Regions from separate parts of the Achromobacter mucicolens genome, predicted to be linked through region 1. Evidence: predicted binding sites of a transcription regulator. Region 1 holds the regulator's gene; the other holds the start of a gene.
What was found. Region 1 encodes LexA, which represses DNA repair genes until DNA is damaged. Its sites were predicted from a motif close to ACTGTATNNNNATACAGT; they were not measured.

Region 2: QEP15_RS06775 (PA0069 family radical SAM protein) is a predicted target of LexA. The motif match lies at 1,542-1,559, and genes of this name have one in related genera.

What each region holds. Positions count from the first base shown of each region.
Region 1 covers NZ_CP123364.1:3,306,876-3,314,775, forward strand. Annotated here, with positions in the region: gene uvrB (excinuclease ABC subunit UvrB) at 1-1,943, opposite strand, end outside; gene QEP15_RS15070 (amino acid aminotransferase) at 2,019-3,218, shown strand; gene lexA (transcriptional repressor LexA) at 3,365-4,015, shown strand; gene lon (endopeptidase La) at 4,194-6,644, opposite strand; gene clpX (ATP-dependent Clp protease ATP-binding subunit ClpX) at 6,903-7,900, opposite strand, start outside.
Region 2 covers NZ_CP123364.1:1,498,971-1,506,870, forward strand. Annotated here, with positions in the region: gene cysD (sulfate adenylyltransferase subunit CysD) at 1-14, shown strand, start outside; gene QEP15_RS06770 (sulfate adenylyltransferase subunit 1) at 57-1,355, shown strand; gene QEP15_RS06775 (PA0069 family radical SAM protein) at 1,567-2,997, shown strand; gene QEP15_RS06780 (hypothetical protein) at 3,074-3,535, shown strand; gene QEP15_RS06785 (DMT family transporter) at 3,555-4,427, opposite strand; gene rplS (50S ribosomal protein L19) at 4,639-5,019, shown strand; gene QEP15_RS06795 (CoA pyrophosphatase) at 5,144-5,875, shown strand; gene rsgA (ribosome small subunit-dependent GTPase A) at 5,958-6,860, opposite strand; gene QEP15_RS06805 (M48 family metallopeptidase) at 6,857-7,900, opposite strand, start outside.

The sequences.
Region 1 (7,900 bases):
TCGCGGGCCAGCGCCTTTTCGTCCTTCAGCAGTTCGGCGGGCACTGCGGCCTCCAGCGTGTCATGCTGGGCGGGCGCCACGATGCCGTCGATCAGCTCGCGCACGGCCTTCTGCACACCGCGAGCGGTGATGCCGTTGTCGAGGTTGAACTGCAGCTGTTTGGTGCGCCGGCGGGCGGTTTCATCCATGGCGCGCTTCATCGAGTCCGTGATCCGGTCGGCATAGAGGATCGCATGACCATTGAGGTTGCGCGCCGCGCGGCCGATGGTCTGGATCAGGCTGCGCTCCGAACGCAGGAAGCCTTCCTTGTCGGCGTCCAGAATGGCCACGAGCGACACTTCGGGAATGTCCAGCCCTTCGCGCAGCAGGTTGATGCCCACCAGCACGTCGAACGTGCCCAGGCGCAAGTCGCGCAGGATTTCGACGCGCTCTACCGTATCGATGTCCGAGTGCAGATAGCGCACCTTCACGCCATGCTCGCTCAGAAAGTCGGTCAGGTCTTCGGCCATGCGCTTGGTGAGCGTCGTGACCAGCACGCGATCTCCTTGCGAGACACGCGCCTTGATCTGCCCGAGCAGATCGTCCACCTGCGTGCGGGCGGGCAGCACCTGCACGAGTGGATCGACCAGCCCCGTGGGGCGCACCACCTGCTCCACGACGTTGTCCGCATGTTCTTGTTCGTACGCGGCCGGCGTTGCCGAAACGAACACGCATTGGCGCATCCGCGCTTCGAACTCTTCGAGCTTGAGCGGGCGGTTGTCCAACGCGGACGGCAGACGAAAACCGTACTGCACCAACGTTTCCTTGCGCGACCGGTCTCCGCGATACATGGCGCTAAGCTGGCCGATGGTCACGTGGCTTTCGTCGATGAACATCAGCGCGTCGGACGGCAGGTAGTCGATCAGGGTCGGAGGCGGCTCGCCCGGCGCGGCGCCGGACAGATGGCGCGAGTAGTTCTCGATGCCCTTGCAGAATCCCAGCTCCTGCAGCATTTCCAGATCGAAGCGGGTGCGCTGCTCCAGACGCTGCGCCTCGACCAGATGGCCGTCGTCAACGAAGCGCTTGACGCGTTCGCGCAGTTCTTCCTTGATGGTTTCGATGGCGCGCAGCACGGTGTCGCGCGGCGTCACATAGTGCGAACCGGGATAGACAGTGAAGCGCGGCAGCTTCTGGCGGATACGGCCAGTCAGCGGGTCAAACAATTCCAGGCTTTCGATTTCGTCGTCGAACAGCGTCACGCGCAACGCGAGCTCGGCGCTTTCCGCCGGGAAGATATCGATGGTTTCGCCCCGCACGCGAAACACCCCGCGCGTGAACTCCGCGTCGTTGCGGGTGTACTGCATGGCGACCAGGCGCGCGAGGATCTCGCGCCGGGCGATCTGGTCCCCCGCACGCAGGATCAGCACCATCGCGTGATAGTCGCCGGGGTTGCCGATACCGTAGATGCACGACACGGTGCCCACGATGATCGTGTCGCGGCGCTCGAGCAGGCTCTTGGTGGCCGACAGCCGCATCTGCTCGATGTGTTCGTTGATGGACGAATCCTTCTCAATGAACAGGTCGCGCGTCGGCACGTAGGCCTCGGGCTGATAGTAGTCGTAGTAAGAAACGAAGTACTCGACCGCGTTCTTCGGGAAGAACTCGCGCATTTCGGCGTAGAGCTGCGCGGCCAGCGTCTTGTTGGGCGCAAGCACCAGCGCCGGACGGCCCATGCGCGCAATGACGTTGGCCATGGTGTAGGTCTTGCCCGACCCGGTCACGCCCAGAAGCGTCTGGTACATGAGGCCGTCTTCGACACCCTGGGTCAGCCCTGCGATGGCCGTGGGCTGGTCTCCCGCCGGCGGATAGGGTTGGTAGAGATGAAAGGGGCTGTCAGGGAAATCGACGAATCCCGGACCTGCTGCGGGAGCCCCCGCGCTTGGGTCTATTGCGCTCTTAGGCATGCTAGACTGTTCCAGGGTAAACCCCCCATTATCCACAGCACCTCGTACTGCGTCCACCCACCTCATCAGAGTCCCATGAGCACCCTTTTCGATTCCGTCGAGCTCGCGCCGCGCGACCCCATTCTTGGTCTGAACGAACAATACAACGCGGATACCCGCCCCGGTAAAGTGAACCTGGGCGTGGGCGTGTATTACGATGATCAGGGACGGATCCCGCTCCTGGGCGCAGTGCGCAAGGCCGAAACCGCCCGCATCGAAGCCGCTGCCGCCCGCGGCTATCTTCCGATCGAAGGCATTGCCGGCTACAACGCCGGTGCGCAGGCCCTGCTCCTGGGCAAGGACTCCGCACTGGCCGCCGCAGGCCGCGTGCTGACCACGCAAGCCCTGGGCGGCACCGGCGCCCTGAAGATCGGCGCCGACTTCCTGCGCCAGCTGTTGCCGGGCTCGAAGGTGCTGATCAGCGATCCCAGCTGGGAAAACCACCGCGCGCTGTTCGAACGCGCCGGCTTTGAAGTCGGCACGTACGCCTACTACGACGCCGCCACCCGTGGCCTGAACTTCGAAGCCATGCTGGCCGACCTGAAGGCCGCGCCCGCCAAGACCATCGTCGTGCTGCACGCATGCTGCCACAACCCCACCGGCGCTGACCCCACCGCCGACCAGTGGAAGCAGATCGCCGCCGTCGTGAAGGAAAACAACCTGGTCCCGTTCCTGGACATCGCCTACCAAGGGTTCGGCGACGGCCTCAAGGAAGACGCTGCAGTCGTGCGCCTGTTCGCCGACATGGACATGACCATGTTCATCAGCTCGTCGTTCTCGAAGTCGTTTTCGCTGTACGGCGAGCGCGTCGGCGCGCTGACCGTGGTCGCCGGCAGCAAGGACGAAGCCACGCGCGTGCTGAGCCAGCTCAAGCGCGTCATCCGCACCAACTATTCGAACCCGCCCACGCACGGCGGCACGGTCGTCTCGACGGTGCTGAACACGCCCGAGCTGTTTGCCCTGTGGGAAGAAGAACTGGCCGGCATGCGTGATCGCATCCGCCTGATGCGTGCTCAACTGGTCGACAAGATCAAGGAACACGGCGGCAAGCAGGACTTCAGCTTCGTGCTCAAGCAACGCGGCATGTTCTCGTACTCGGGCCTGTCCGCCGCCCAAGTGGACCGCCTGCGCGAAGAACACGGCGTCTACGCCGTGTCCAGCGGCCGCATCTGCGTGGCCGCGCTGAACAGCGGCAACATCGACAAGGTGGCAGCCGGCATCGCAGCCGTGCTGTAAATCACGTCGGCAGTGCGCCGTCAGCAGTCGAAACGGGACCTTCGGGTCCCGTTTTTATTGGCATCGTGCCCCGCTTGCTTTTTTGCGCTACGTCCCCCAGAATGGCGCTGTATATATGTACAGTCCGTTCACACCGGATCATCGCCATGGCCAGCAAACTCACGGATCGCCAACAACAAATCCTGGACCTCATCAGGCAAACGGTCGCGCGCACCGGCTTTCCGCCGACCCGCGCCGAAATTGCCCAGGCCTTGGGTTTTCGCTCTCCCAACGCCGCAGAAGACCACCTCAAGGCATTGGCACGCAAGGGGGCCATCGAACTCACGGCTGGCGCCTCACGCGGCATCCGGCTCAAAGATGCCGCCGCCGCGCCGGTGCAATCGTCGCTTCCCATCCCCGCGCTCGCCCAGCTTCTCCTGCCGCTGGTCGGCCGCGTGGCAGCTGGCAGCCCCATCCTTGCTGCCGAGCACGTCGAGCGCGAAGTTGGCGTGGATCCCAGCCTTTTCGCACAAGCCCCCGACTACCTGCTGAAGGTGCGCGGCATGAGCATGCGCGACGCGGGCATCCTCGAAGGCGATCTGCTGGCCGTCAAGAAGGCGTCTGAAGCGCGCAATGGCCAGATCGTGGTGGCCCGTCTGGGCGACGACGTCACGGTCAAGCGGCTCCAACGCCAGAACGGCCATATCGAACTACTGCCTGAAAACCCCGACTTCGAAACGATCGTGGTCAAGGCCGATCAGGAATTTGCGCTGGAAGGCATTGCGGTGGGTCTCATCCGCACGCAAGCGCTGCACTAGGCTGCAGTTCTCTGGCGGGCGCTCCCACCCCACCCGGCCAAACTGGCAGGCAAGCCCACCAAAAAGAAAACCCCGCTCAGAGAGCGGGGTTTTTTGCTTTCGGGCGTCAACAAGATCTGGTGACGCCTTTCGGCTTCGGGCACCCTCTTTCGAGGGCGCCCCGGCGTTCAAGACGCCATCAGTGCTTCATCACCGGGTCGGTCGAGCCAGGTTCCGCAGGTTTGGCAACCAGCGGCTCCTTGACGGCTTCTTCCTCGGCCAGGGGCTCCGGCAGACGCTCCAAGGCCAGTTCCAGCACCTTGTCGATCCAGCGGACCGGCACGATCTCAAGGTGGTTCTTGACGTTATCCGGGATCTCCGCCAAGTCCTTGACGTTTTCTTCCGGGATCAGAACCGTCTTGATACCGCCGCGGTGGGCGGCCAGCAGCTTTTCCTTCAGACCGCCGATCGGCAGGACTTCACCACGCAGCGTGATCTCGCCCGTCATGGCGACGTCGGCGCGCACCGGAATGCGCGACAGCGCCGAGACCATGGCGGTGGTGATCGCAATACCCGCGGACGGACCGTCCTTGGGCGTTGCGCCTTCCGGCACGTGCACGTGCATGTCGTGCTTTTCGAAGACGCTATCGGCAAAGCCCAGACGGCGAGCCCGCGAACGCACAACCGTGCGCGCCGCCTCGACCGACTCTTTCATCACATCGCCGAGCGAACCCGTGCGCTGGATGACGCCCTTGCCGGGCATGTCCGCGACTTCGATCGTCAGCAGGTCGCCGCCGACTTCTGTCCACGCCAGGCCGGTCACCTGGCCGATCTGGTTTTCCTTTTCGGCCATGCCGAACGCGTAGCGGCGCACGCCCAGGTAGTCGCTGAGGTTGTCGGCCGTGACGTTGACCGCCTTGACCTCCGGCGTCTTGCCCTCGGCCTTGGCGCGATCGCTTTGGGTCAGCAATTGCTTGATGACCTTGCGGCAGATCTTGCCGACTTCGCGTTCGAGCGCACGGACACCGGCTTCGCGGGTGTAGTAGCGCACGATATCGCGCAGCGCGCTGTCGTCCACGGTCAGCTCGGTATCCTTCACGCCGTTGTTCTTCATCAGCTTGGGCAGCAGATGGTCGCGGGCGATGTGGATCTTTTCTTCCTCGGTGTAACCCGACAGGCGGATCACTTCCATGCGGTCCAGCAGCGCCGGCGGAATGTTCAGCGTGTTGCTGGTCGCCACGAACATGACGTCCGACAGATCGAAATCGACCTCGATGTAGTGGTCCTGGAACGTATGGTTCTGTTCCGGATCCAGCACTTCGAGCAAGGCCGACGAGGGATCGCCGCGGAAATCCATGCCCAGCTTGTCGATTTCATCAAGCAGGAACAGGGGATTGCGCACGCCGACCTTCGACATGTTCTGCACGATCTTGCCGGGCATGGAACCGATATACGTACGGCGGTGGCCGCGGATCTCGGCCTCGTCACGGACGCCGCCCAGGGCCATGCGCACGAACTTGCGGTTCGTGGCCTTGGCGATCGACTGACCCAGCGAGGTCTTGCCGACGCCCGGAGGGCCGACCAGGCACAGGATCGGCGCCTTCACCTTGTCCACGCGCTGTTGCACGGCAAGATACTCGAGGATCCGTTCCTTGACCTTTTCGAGACCGTAGTGGTCGTTGTCCAGCACCGTTTCGGCGTTGCTGATCGAGTTGTTAATCTTGCTTTTCTTTCTCCAGGGGAGATTGATGAGCGTATCGATGTAGTTGCGCACCACCGTGGCTTCGGCCGACATGGGCGACATGAGCTTGAGCTTCTTGAGCTCGGCATCGGCCTTCTTGCGCGCCTCTTTGGGCATGTGGGCAGCGATGATCTTCTTTTCAAGCTCTTCGATGTCCGCGCCCTCTTCGCCTTCGCCCAGCTCTTTCTGAATGGCCTTGACCTGCTCATTCAGGTAGTAGTCGCGCTGGCTCTTTTCCATCTGCTTCTTCACGCGGCCGCGAATCCGCTTCTCGACCTGGAGGATGTCGATTTCGGTTTCGAGTTGCGTGAGCAGACCTTCGAGGCGTTCAGAGGTGCCCGTGATCTCGAGCATCTTCTGCTTTTGCTCGAGCTTCAGGGGAAGATGCGCGGCGATCGTGTCAGCCAGGCGGCCAGCATCGTCGATGCCAGCCAGCGAGGTGAGGATCTCGGGCGGGATCTTCTTGTTGAGTTTTACGTATTGCTCGAACTGAGCAACGATGGCGCGGCGCAAGGCTTCGGTTTCGGAGCCCTGCATGGCGTCCGGTTCGATCGGCGACACCTGGCAGGTGAAGTGCGAATCGGCGTCTTCGATGGAGTTGATGCGGGCGCGCTGCGTACCCTCGACCAGCACCTTTACGGTGCCGTCAGGCAGCTTGAGCATCTGCAGGATGCCGGCGACGCAGCCGATCTCGTAGACGTCTTCAGGCGTGGGGTCATCTTTGCCGGCGGACTTTTGGGCCACCAGCATGATGCTTTTGCCCGCTTCCATCGCGACCTCGAGCGCGCGGATGGAGCGCGGTCGGCCGACGAACAGCGGGATGACCATGTGCGGGAACACTACGACATCGCGCAGCGGCAGCAGGGGAAGGTCGATCGGGTCGGAAGGCAGGGTCTGGCTGGCAGACATATGAGGTTCCTCGGTATGACTCGGCGTATGGGGACGGGGCACCCGGGTAATACCCGAGCAAACTCGTCAATTACGTCTGTTATGGGAACAATAGCCGAAAATTCAAGATCTCGGCCGCCTGGATCACCAAAAGGCCCCAAAAAGGCCCTGGAACCGCCTTCAGTATGCGGCCATGTCGGGCGGCTGAAAAGTGCGATCGGGGATGTAGGCGCGCCCTAGGTAAAAAAACCCGTTACTAGAACGGGCTTTTTTGAAATATCAGGCGGCGGCGTCGCGGACTTCTCCGCGCTCCGGCTTCTCTGGCGCGGCATTTTCATCCGCGTAGATCAGCAGGGGCTTGCCCTCGCCTTCGATGGCGTTTTCGTCGAGGACCACGCGCTTGACGTTGCCCTGGGAAGGCAGGTCATACATGGTGTCGAGCAGTGCCTGTTCAATGATGGAACGCAGGCCGCGGGCACCCGTCTTGCGGCGCAGCGCCTTGCGGGCGATGGCCTTGAGCGCAGCCGGGCGCACGTCGAGCTCGGCGCCTTCCATGGCGAACAGCTTTTGGAACTGCTTGAGCAAGGCGTTCTTGGGTTCGGTCAGGATCTGGACCAGTGCGGCTTCGTCCAGCTCGTCCAGCGTCGCGACCACGGGCAGACGACCGACCAGTTCGGGAATGAGACCGAACTTGATGAGGTCTTCGGGCTCCACTTCGGAGAAGAGTTCGCCCACGCCACGTTCAGACTTGGCACGTACCGACGCCGAAAAGCCGATACCCGACTTTTCAGTACGGTCGCGGATGACCTTTTCCAGCCCGTCGAAGGCGCCGCCGACGATGAACAGGATGTTGGTGGTGTCGACCTGGACGAAGTCCTGGTTCGGATGCTTGCGGCCGCCCTGCGGGGGAACCGACGCCACCGTGCCTTCGATCAGCTTGAGCAAGGCCTGTTGCACGCCCTCGCCCGACACGTCGCGCGTGATGGACGGGTTGTCGGACTTGCGCGAGATCTTGTCGATCTCGTCGATGTAGATGATGGCGCGCTGGGCCTTTTCGACTTCATAGTTGCAGTTCTGCAGCAACTTCTGAATGATGTTTTCGACGTCTTCACCCACGTAGCCCGCTTCGGTCAGCGTGGTGGCGTCGGCCATGACGAAAGGCACGTTCAGCATGCGAGCCAGCGTCTGGGCCAGGAGCGTCTTGCCGGAGCCGGTGGGCCCGATCAGCATGATGTTGCTCTTGGAGAGCTCGACTTCGTCGCCCTTGATCTCGCCGT
Region 2 (7,900 bases), 1.8 Mb from region 1:
AAGGCTATTTCTGAACGAAAAGACGCGCCGGCGCACGCCGGCGTCTGGGGAACCACATGAACGCACTGAACGATTCCTTTCTTTCCGGCGCCGACACCGGCGTGCTGCGCCTGATCACGGCGGGCTCCGTCGACGATGGCAAGTCCACGCTGATCGGCCGCCTGCTGTATGACAGCAAGGGCGTGTTTGCCGACCAGCTCGATGCGATCTCGCGCGCCAAGCACAAGCGCGTCGCGGGCGACGGCATCGATTTCTCGCTGCTGACGGACGGCCTGGAAGCCGAACGCGAGCAGGGCATCACCATCGACGTGGCGTACCGCTACTTCTCGACGCCGACGCGCAAATTCATCATCGCCGATGCGCCGGGGCACGAGCAGTACACGCGCAACATGGTGACTGGCGCATCGACCGCGGATGTCGCGGTCATCCTCATCGACGCGACCCGCGCCGCCGACGGCAAGCTGCTGCCGCAGACCAAGCGGCACAGCACCATCGCGCGCCTTTTGGGCATACGTCACATCGTCGTCGCGGTGAACAAGATGGACCTGGTGAACTGGGACCGCGCCGTATTCGAACGCATCCGCGACGCCTATGCGGACCTGGCCGGCAAGCTGGGCATCGCGCATTTCGACGCATTGCCGTTGTCGGCGCTGAGCGGCGACAACGTCGTCACGCTGTCCGGCAAGACGCCCTGGTACGACGGGCAGCCGCTGCTCGCGCTCCTGGAATCGCTGGATTTGTCGGGCGACGGCCGCGCGTTGCCGCTGCGCTTTCCGGTGCAGTGGGTGGCGCGCCATGGCGGCGAGCGCGCCGATGATTTCCGCGGCTACGCGGGCCGGCTCGCCAGTGGCGTGGTGCGCCCGGGAGACGCGGTGACGGTGCAGCCATCTGGCGTGACGGCGGTGGTGCAGGAAGTGCGCGCATTCGACCGCACGCTTGACGAAGCGGTGGCGGGCGACTCCATCACGCTGGTGCTGGACCGCGATGTCGACGTGTCGCGCGGTGACGTGATCGTGCACACGGCCGCGCCGGCGCAGGTGTCGCGCGAGTTCGAAGCCGAGCTGTGCTGGCTGGACGCGCAGGCCTTGAATCCGGCGCGCAAGTATCTGCTCAAGTCGGGCACGCGACTGACGTCGGCGAAGGTGCGTGCGGTGCTGTCGCATCGGGACATCCACGAACTGCAGGAAGTCGAGAACACCGAAGGCACGCTGCGCATGAACGACATCGGACGCGTGACGCTCACCACGCGCGAGTCGCTCGCGGTCGATCGCTACGACGATGTGGCGGCAACCGGCGCGTTCATTCTGATCGACGAGGCCACGCATCAGACGGCTGCCGCCGGCATGCTGCGGTAAGCCGCAATCCGGGGCGAAATCGCTGAATTTCGCCCCGGATTTTCGTGTTGTTTTTCGTCCAAACCTAATGTTGGCGCGGGTTCCCGGGCGATATCGCAAGATGAAATCGAATTGTTCAGACGATGTCTTCTTCTTGCGGTAAAGTTGGGCTGTCTTACGAAAAGGCTTTTGGTGCTTGTCAAAACCACTGTGTTTTTGTACAGTAGTTTTTATGGCACGCACCGATCATTCTTTTCCCGCCGGTTCTGGGTCCCCGGCTGCCGCCCCCGCCGCCTTGCGCGGTCGGGGTGCGGTTACTAATGTTCGGCATCGCTTTCAGCGCGATGACCGCGTGCAGGTCGACGACGGCTGGTCCGCGTCCGGTCTGCCGGCCGATTTCATCGACCCCGTCCCCGATAACGCGCCGGACGCCAGCGAGGCGGTCCGCTCCCCCGTTATCCCCATCCTGCCCGACACCCGCTGCGCGCCGTCCCCACCCAAGACCACGGTCACTGCGGAAGAAGCGCGCAAGATCCTGTCGCGCAACGATTCCCCGGACATCCCCTTCGACGTCGCCGCCAATCCGTACCGCGGCTGCGAGCACGGTTGCGTGTATTGCTATGCCCGGCCCACGCATTCCTACCTGGGCTATTCGCCCGGGCTGGACTTCGAAACCCGCCTGGTCGCCAAGGCCAACGCCGTGCAAGCGCTGCGCGCCGAACTGTCCCGGCCCGGCTATAAGCCGTCGCCCATCAACATCGGCTCGGCCACTGACGCCTACCAGCCCATCGAACGCGACTGGCGCCTGACGCGGGGCATGCTCGAGCTCATGCTCGAAACCCGGCATCCGGTCACCATCGTCACCAAGAACGCGCTGGTCGCCCGCGACCTGGACCTGCTGGCCGCCCTGGCGCAGCAGAACCTCGTGGTGGTCTACATCAGCATCACCACGCTGGATGCCGGCATGGCCCGCACGCTGGAGCCCCGCGCCGCCGCGCCGTGGCGCCGCCTTGAAGCGGTGCGCAGCTTGACCGACGCCGGCGTGCCGGTGGGCGTGCTGGTGGCCCCGGTCATTCCGTTCATCAACGACGAATCCATGGAACACATCCTCCAGGAGGCCAAGGCCGCCGGCGCGCACTACGCCAGCTACACGGTCCTGCGCCTGCCCTGGGAGGTCAAGACCCTGTTCGAAGACTGGCTCAACGCCCACTATCCCGACCGCGCGCAGCGCGTCCTGCATCGCATCGAAGACCTGCGCAACGGCCGCCGCAACGATCCCAACTTCGGGTCACGCATGCGTGGGACGGGCATCTGGGCCGACCTGCTGCGCCAGCGTTTTGCGGTTGCCACGCGCAAGCTGGGGCTCAACCGCACCCGCTTGTCGCTCGATTGCAGCCGCTTTGCGCCCCCTGTGGGGCCTGGCGCTTCAGCGTCGCTTTTCGACGCTGCGGCCGTGGCTGCGGTTGCGGCTCCCGCGGGCCCGGCCGCGGTTCCGCCGGGTGATGCCGGCGGTGCCGACTCCGATTTCCCATCCCCGGCTGGCGCGAAAGCGTCTTCAGGGGTCCCTTTTCCTGGTGGTTTGCCCGCGGTCAGCGGCGCGTACGGGCGCGGTGCGCGCCAGTTGCGCGCCATGGCCGCCGGCCAATTGTCTTTGTTCGACTGACCGCAGGCTACTGTTGCCTCGGGTGCATGCCAGGGCGAATCGCCTCGGCGCTGGAACGTTTATCCAAGGAGTTCCCATGAACACCGCTGATTTTTCCGTCCTGCAGGATGAGCTCGCCGTTTCCCTGAACCCGCTGCGCCGCGGCGCCAACCGCGCCCGCGCGTTCTGCGCCAGCCTGACTGGCATGGCCCTGCCCTGGAGCGGTTCGGCCTCTGGCCCGCGCACGCGTGCCACCCGCATGCCCGCCCGCTGGCCGTTCCCGCCGGCGCCCACGCCTGAGGAAGTGGCCATCAGTCCTGCGGCAGGCGATCCTGCGGTCGACACCCCGGCGAGCGTTTCGGCTCCGGCCGCCGCTCCCGTTCCCGCAGCCGTGCCGGCCGCCTCGGGCGCGCGTGATCACAGCATCGGTGACGCCAAGGCTCAGCCCGTTGCCAACCAGCTCACCATGAAAGCCATGATCACGGACGTCGTGCTGGTGTTGGCCTGGGGCGCAATGATTCCCGGCCTGATGTGGTTGGGCGTGGCGGGCGGATTCTGAATACGCTGCCACGCGGCGGTCAGCTCGATCCCAACAGGATCACGCCCGCCAGAATGGACACGCAACCGGCCAGACGGCCGACGCCCACTTTTTCACGCAGCAGGAACATGCCGGCCAGGGTGCCGAGCATCATGGACATTTCGCGGGCAGGCGCCACCAGGCTCAGCGGCGCGCCGTTGCGCAATGCATACAGCACCAGGATGTACCCCAGCGGCGACAGAAAACCCACGGCCAGCGCCAGATGCCAATGTCCGCGCATGGATTCCCACGAATGCGTGGGGCGGCGCAGCATGTGGGGCGTCATCATCGCGGTGCGGGTTACACAGGTGAACCAGTCGAACAGCACCGGGCTGATCAGCAGCACTTTCACACCGTACGCGTCCACCACCGTATAAGCGGCGATGAACAGGCCGATCACCACACCCCAGCGCACGCCGATCCACGCCTGCGGCTGCTTGAAGATGGCCAGCCGTCCCTGGGTGGCGATCAGCAGCACCCCGGCGACCACGCACAGCATGCCCGCAATCCCGGTGTGGGTGGCTGGCTCGCCCAATAGCAGGAAGGCGCCCGTGGTGGAAAGCAGCGGGCCGGTGCCCCGGGCAATCGGATACACCACGGACAGGTCGGCCACCTGATAGCCGCGTTGCAGGCACAGGCTGTAGCCCAGATGCAACAGGCTGGACGCCAGGATTGCCCCGACGACGGGCCAGGTCCAGTTCATGCCGTCGTGCATCAACACCCAGATCACCCAGGGCGCATACAGCACCGAGGCGCACAGGCCGTACGCGAACACGAAGGGCGCGCCCACCATGGCCGCGCGCTTGGCAAGGAGGTTCCACGTGGCGTGGGCCATCGCCGCCAGGACGACCAATAACAGGGACGAGTACGACATGAGGGAACAGCGTCAGATGACGTGTTTGTTACAGGGAGTTGGAAGGGTACCGCAAACCATGCTCAAGCCGCAGATGTTACCCGAGGCCTGGCGGAATTTTGGTGTAGAATCATCGGTTTGCCAAATCTCATCCTCTGCTTGCGGCATAGCACTCACAATACTGAACGGCAAAAGTATTACCCCGCAAAGGCATGATGATCTAGGAGTTCACATGAACCTCATCGCTATCCTGGAACAGGAAGAAATTGCCCGTCTGACCGGCGGTCAAGCCAAGCCTGAATTTGCTCCTGGTGACACCGTCATCGTGAGCGTCAACGTTGTCGAAGGCACCCGCAAGCGCGTGCAGGCTTTCGAAGGCGTTGTGATTGCCAAGCGCAATCGCGGTCTGAACTCCGCGTTCACCGTGCGCAAGATTTCGTCGGGTGAAGCCGTGGAACGTACGTTCCAGCTGTACTCGCCGCAAATCGCCAGCATCGAAGTGAAGCGCCGCGGCGACGTGCGCCGCGCCAAGCTGTACTACCTGCGCTCGCGCTCGGGCAAGTCGGCTCGCATCAAGGAAAAGCTGGTCAGCAAGCAAGCCAACGCGGCTTGATCGCTTATCGGTACACGGCCCTGCCAGTGTTGGACGTACACGCCAACCCGCGTTTCCGTCCGGCACGGGTTTCCGGGTTAAAAAGGCACCTGCGAGGGTGCCTTTTTTCTTATTTCTGAGCCGTATGTCTGATTCCTCGTCTTCCGCGCGGCCCCGACGGCCGCTGGCGCGTCCCGGCTTCGATCCCGCGACGCAACCGTGGGTGGTGGCCAACGAAGCGCTGCCGCCCGTGCCGACCCGCCTGCTCACGCCGGACTCGCTGCGAGGCACGCTGAGCCAGCCGTCCACCTGGACGCTGGAGTTGTCGCGTGACAACGACCTGCGCTATCCCGGGCGAGAGGGCGCGCCGGTGCCTGCCGCCGTGCTGATTCCGCTGGTGACCCGTGACGAGGGCGTGAACATCATGCTGACGCAGCGCGCGGCGCATCTGCATGATCACGCGGGCCAGATCAGTTTTCCCGGTGGCCGCATCGAGACCAGCGACGCCACGCCCGTGGCGGCGGCGCTGCGCGAGGCGCAAGAGGAAACCGGCTTGCCGGCCAATCACGTGGAAGTCCTGGGCAGCATGCCGCCGTACCTGACGGCGACCGGCTTTTCGATCATTCCCGTCGTGTCGCTGGTGCGGCCGGGGTTCGAATTGGCGCCCGATGCGTTCGAGGTGGCCGAGGTGTTCGAGGTGCCGCTGTCGTTCCTGATGGACCCGGCCAATCACCGCCTGTACGAAGCCCGGCTGGATGATGGGCGGGTGCGCCAGTATTACGGCATGCCGTATGGCAAGCATTTCATCTGGGGCGCGACCGCGGGAATGCTGCGCAATCTTTATCACCTGCTGCGCCACGGATTCACGCCGCGCTGACGCGCCTGGGGCAGGGCTTTTCGTGACCCGCACACGCTGACGGCCCCGATTGGGGCCGTTTTCAATGGAGCGGCGCCAAGCGTCAGTAGCGTTGCTGGCCCGCCAGGTTTTCCTCAAGGATGCGTTCGTACAGCGCGTAGCGAGCAGGATCGATCCTGCCTGCCTGCAACGCCGCCATCACGCCGCAGCCGGGCTCGTGGCGGTGGGTGCAGTTGTAGAAACGGCATTCCTCGATGGGCTGCGTGAACTCCGGAAAACCGCGAATGATGTCGTCACGGGTCAGGTGATGCAGCCCGAACGCCTGGAATCCCGGCGAATCGATCAGGTCGCCGCCCGGCGCCGGCAGATGGTAGAGCCGGGTGCTGGTGGTGGTGTGCTTGCCCATGTCCAGCGCGGTGGAGTGCTCGCGCGTAGCAGCGGCGGCGTCTGGCACCAGGGCGTTCAGCAGCGTGGACTTGCCCATGCCGCTTTGCCCGAGCAGCAGGTTGGTGCGGCCAGCCAGGCGTGGCGCGAGCAGGGTGTGGACCTTTTCGGGCTCGAGCGCACTCAGTTCGATGACGTCCACGCCCAGCGCCGCGATGGGCGCAAGCCGCGCGCGGGCGGCCGGCAGCTCGTCGGCCAAGTCCGTCTTGTTCAGGATGATGAGCGGCGCGATGCCCGCGCTCCATGCGCCCGCCAGGGCGCGGCCCGTCAGGTCGTCCGAAAAGGTGGGCCGCACGGCCACGACGATCAACAGCTGGTCCACATTGGACGCAAACTGCTTGGACCGCATTTCGTCGGAACGATAGAGCAGGTTGCTGCGCGGCAGGATGGCGTCGATGGCGCCTTCGTCTTTGCCTTGCGGCGTGATCTTGACCCGATCGCCCACTGCGGCGCCGGTCTTCTTGCCGCGCGGGAAGCATTTGCGTAGCGCGCCGTCGGCCAGTTCCACGGTGTAGTGGCGGCCATGCGCGGCGATGATGCGGCCTTCCATTGGCGCGCTCATGCGGCGGCCGCCATCAGGTGGCGGATGCGCACGGCGGCAGGCGGGTGACTGTCATAGAAGGCTGAATGCACGGGGTCGGGCGTCAGGGTGGCGGCGTTGTCGTCGTATAGCTTGACCAGCGCGGAAACCAGGCGGTCCGGCGAGCTTTGCTCGGCGGCATAGCGGTCCGCTTCGAATTCGTCGCGGCGGGAATACCAGCTGGCAAGCGGCGTCAACATGAAGGTGAATACGGGAATGACCAGGAAGAACAGCAACAGGGCCATGGCGTCGTTGCGGCCACCCAGTTGCGGCAGCACGCCCAGGCCCACATAGAACCACGGTTGCTGGGCGACCCAGCCCAGGATGGCAAAGAACACCAGCGCGGCGGCAAAGCTGAAGACCACGCGCTTGATGATGTGACGCTTGGCGAAATGCCCCAGCTCGTGCGCCAGCACAGCTTCGATTTCGTCGGCGTTCAGGCGGGCGAGCAGCGTGTCGAAGAACACGATGCGGCGGGATTTTCCGAAGCCCGTGAAGTAGGCGTTGCCATGCGCCGAGCGGCGCGAGCCGTCCATGACGAAGAGCCCGTTCAAGGCAAAGCCGCAACGCTGGGCCAGGCGCTGGATGCGGCCGGCCAGTTCGGGGTCGGAAAGCGGCGTGAACTTGTTGAAAAGGGGGGCAATGAACATCGGGTAGATGATCAGCAGCGCCAGGTTGAACACTGTCCAGAGCGCCCAGGCCCAGATCCACCAGTAGGTGCCTGCACTGCCCATCAGCCACAGCACGGCGGCGGCCAGCGGCAGGCCCAGCACGGCGGCGACCAGGAGGCCCTTGAGGGCATCGGCCACGAACAGCCCGGGCGTCATGCGGTTAAAGCCAAAGCGTGCTTCCAGCTTGAACTGGCGCCAGAGCGTGAAGGGCAGGCCCAGCAACCCCAGCACCAGCGCCACGGTCACCAGCAGCAGCATCTGCCGCGCGAAGTCGTTGCTGGTAAGCTGGCTGACCGCAAGGTCGATGAACTGCAGCCCGCCCAACAGCGTCAGGGCGACCAGCACGAGTGC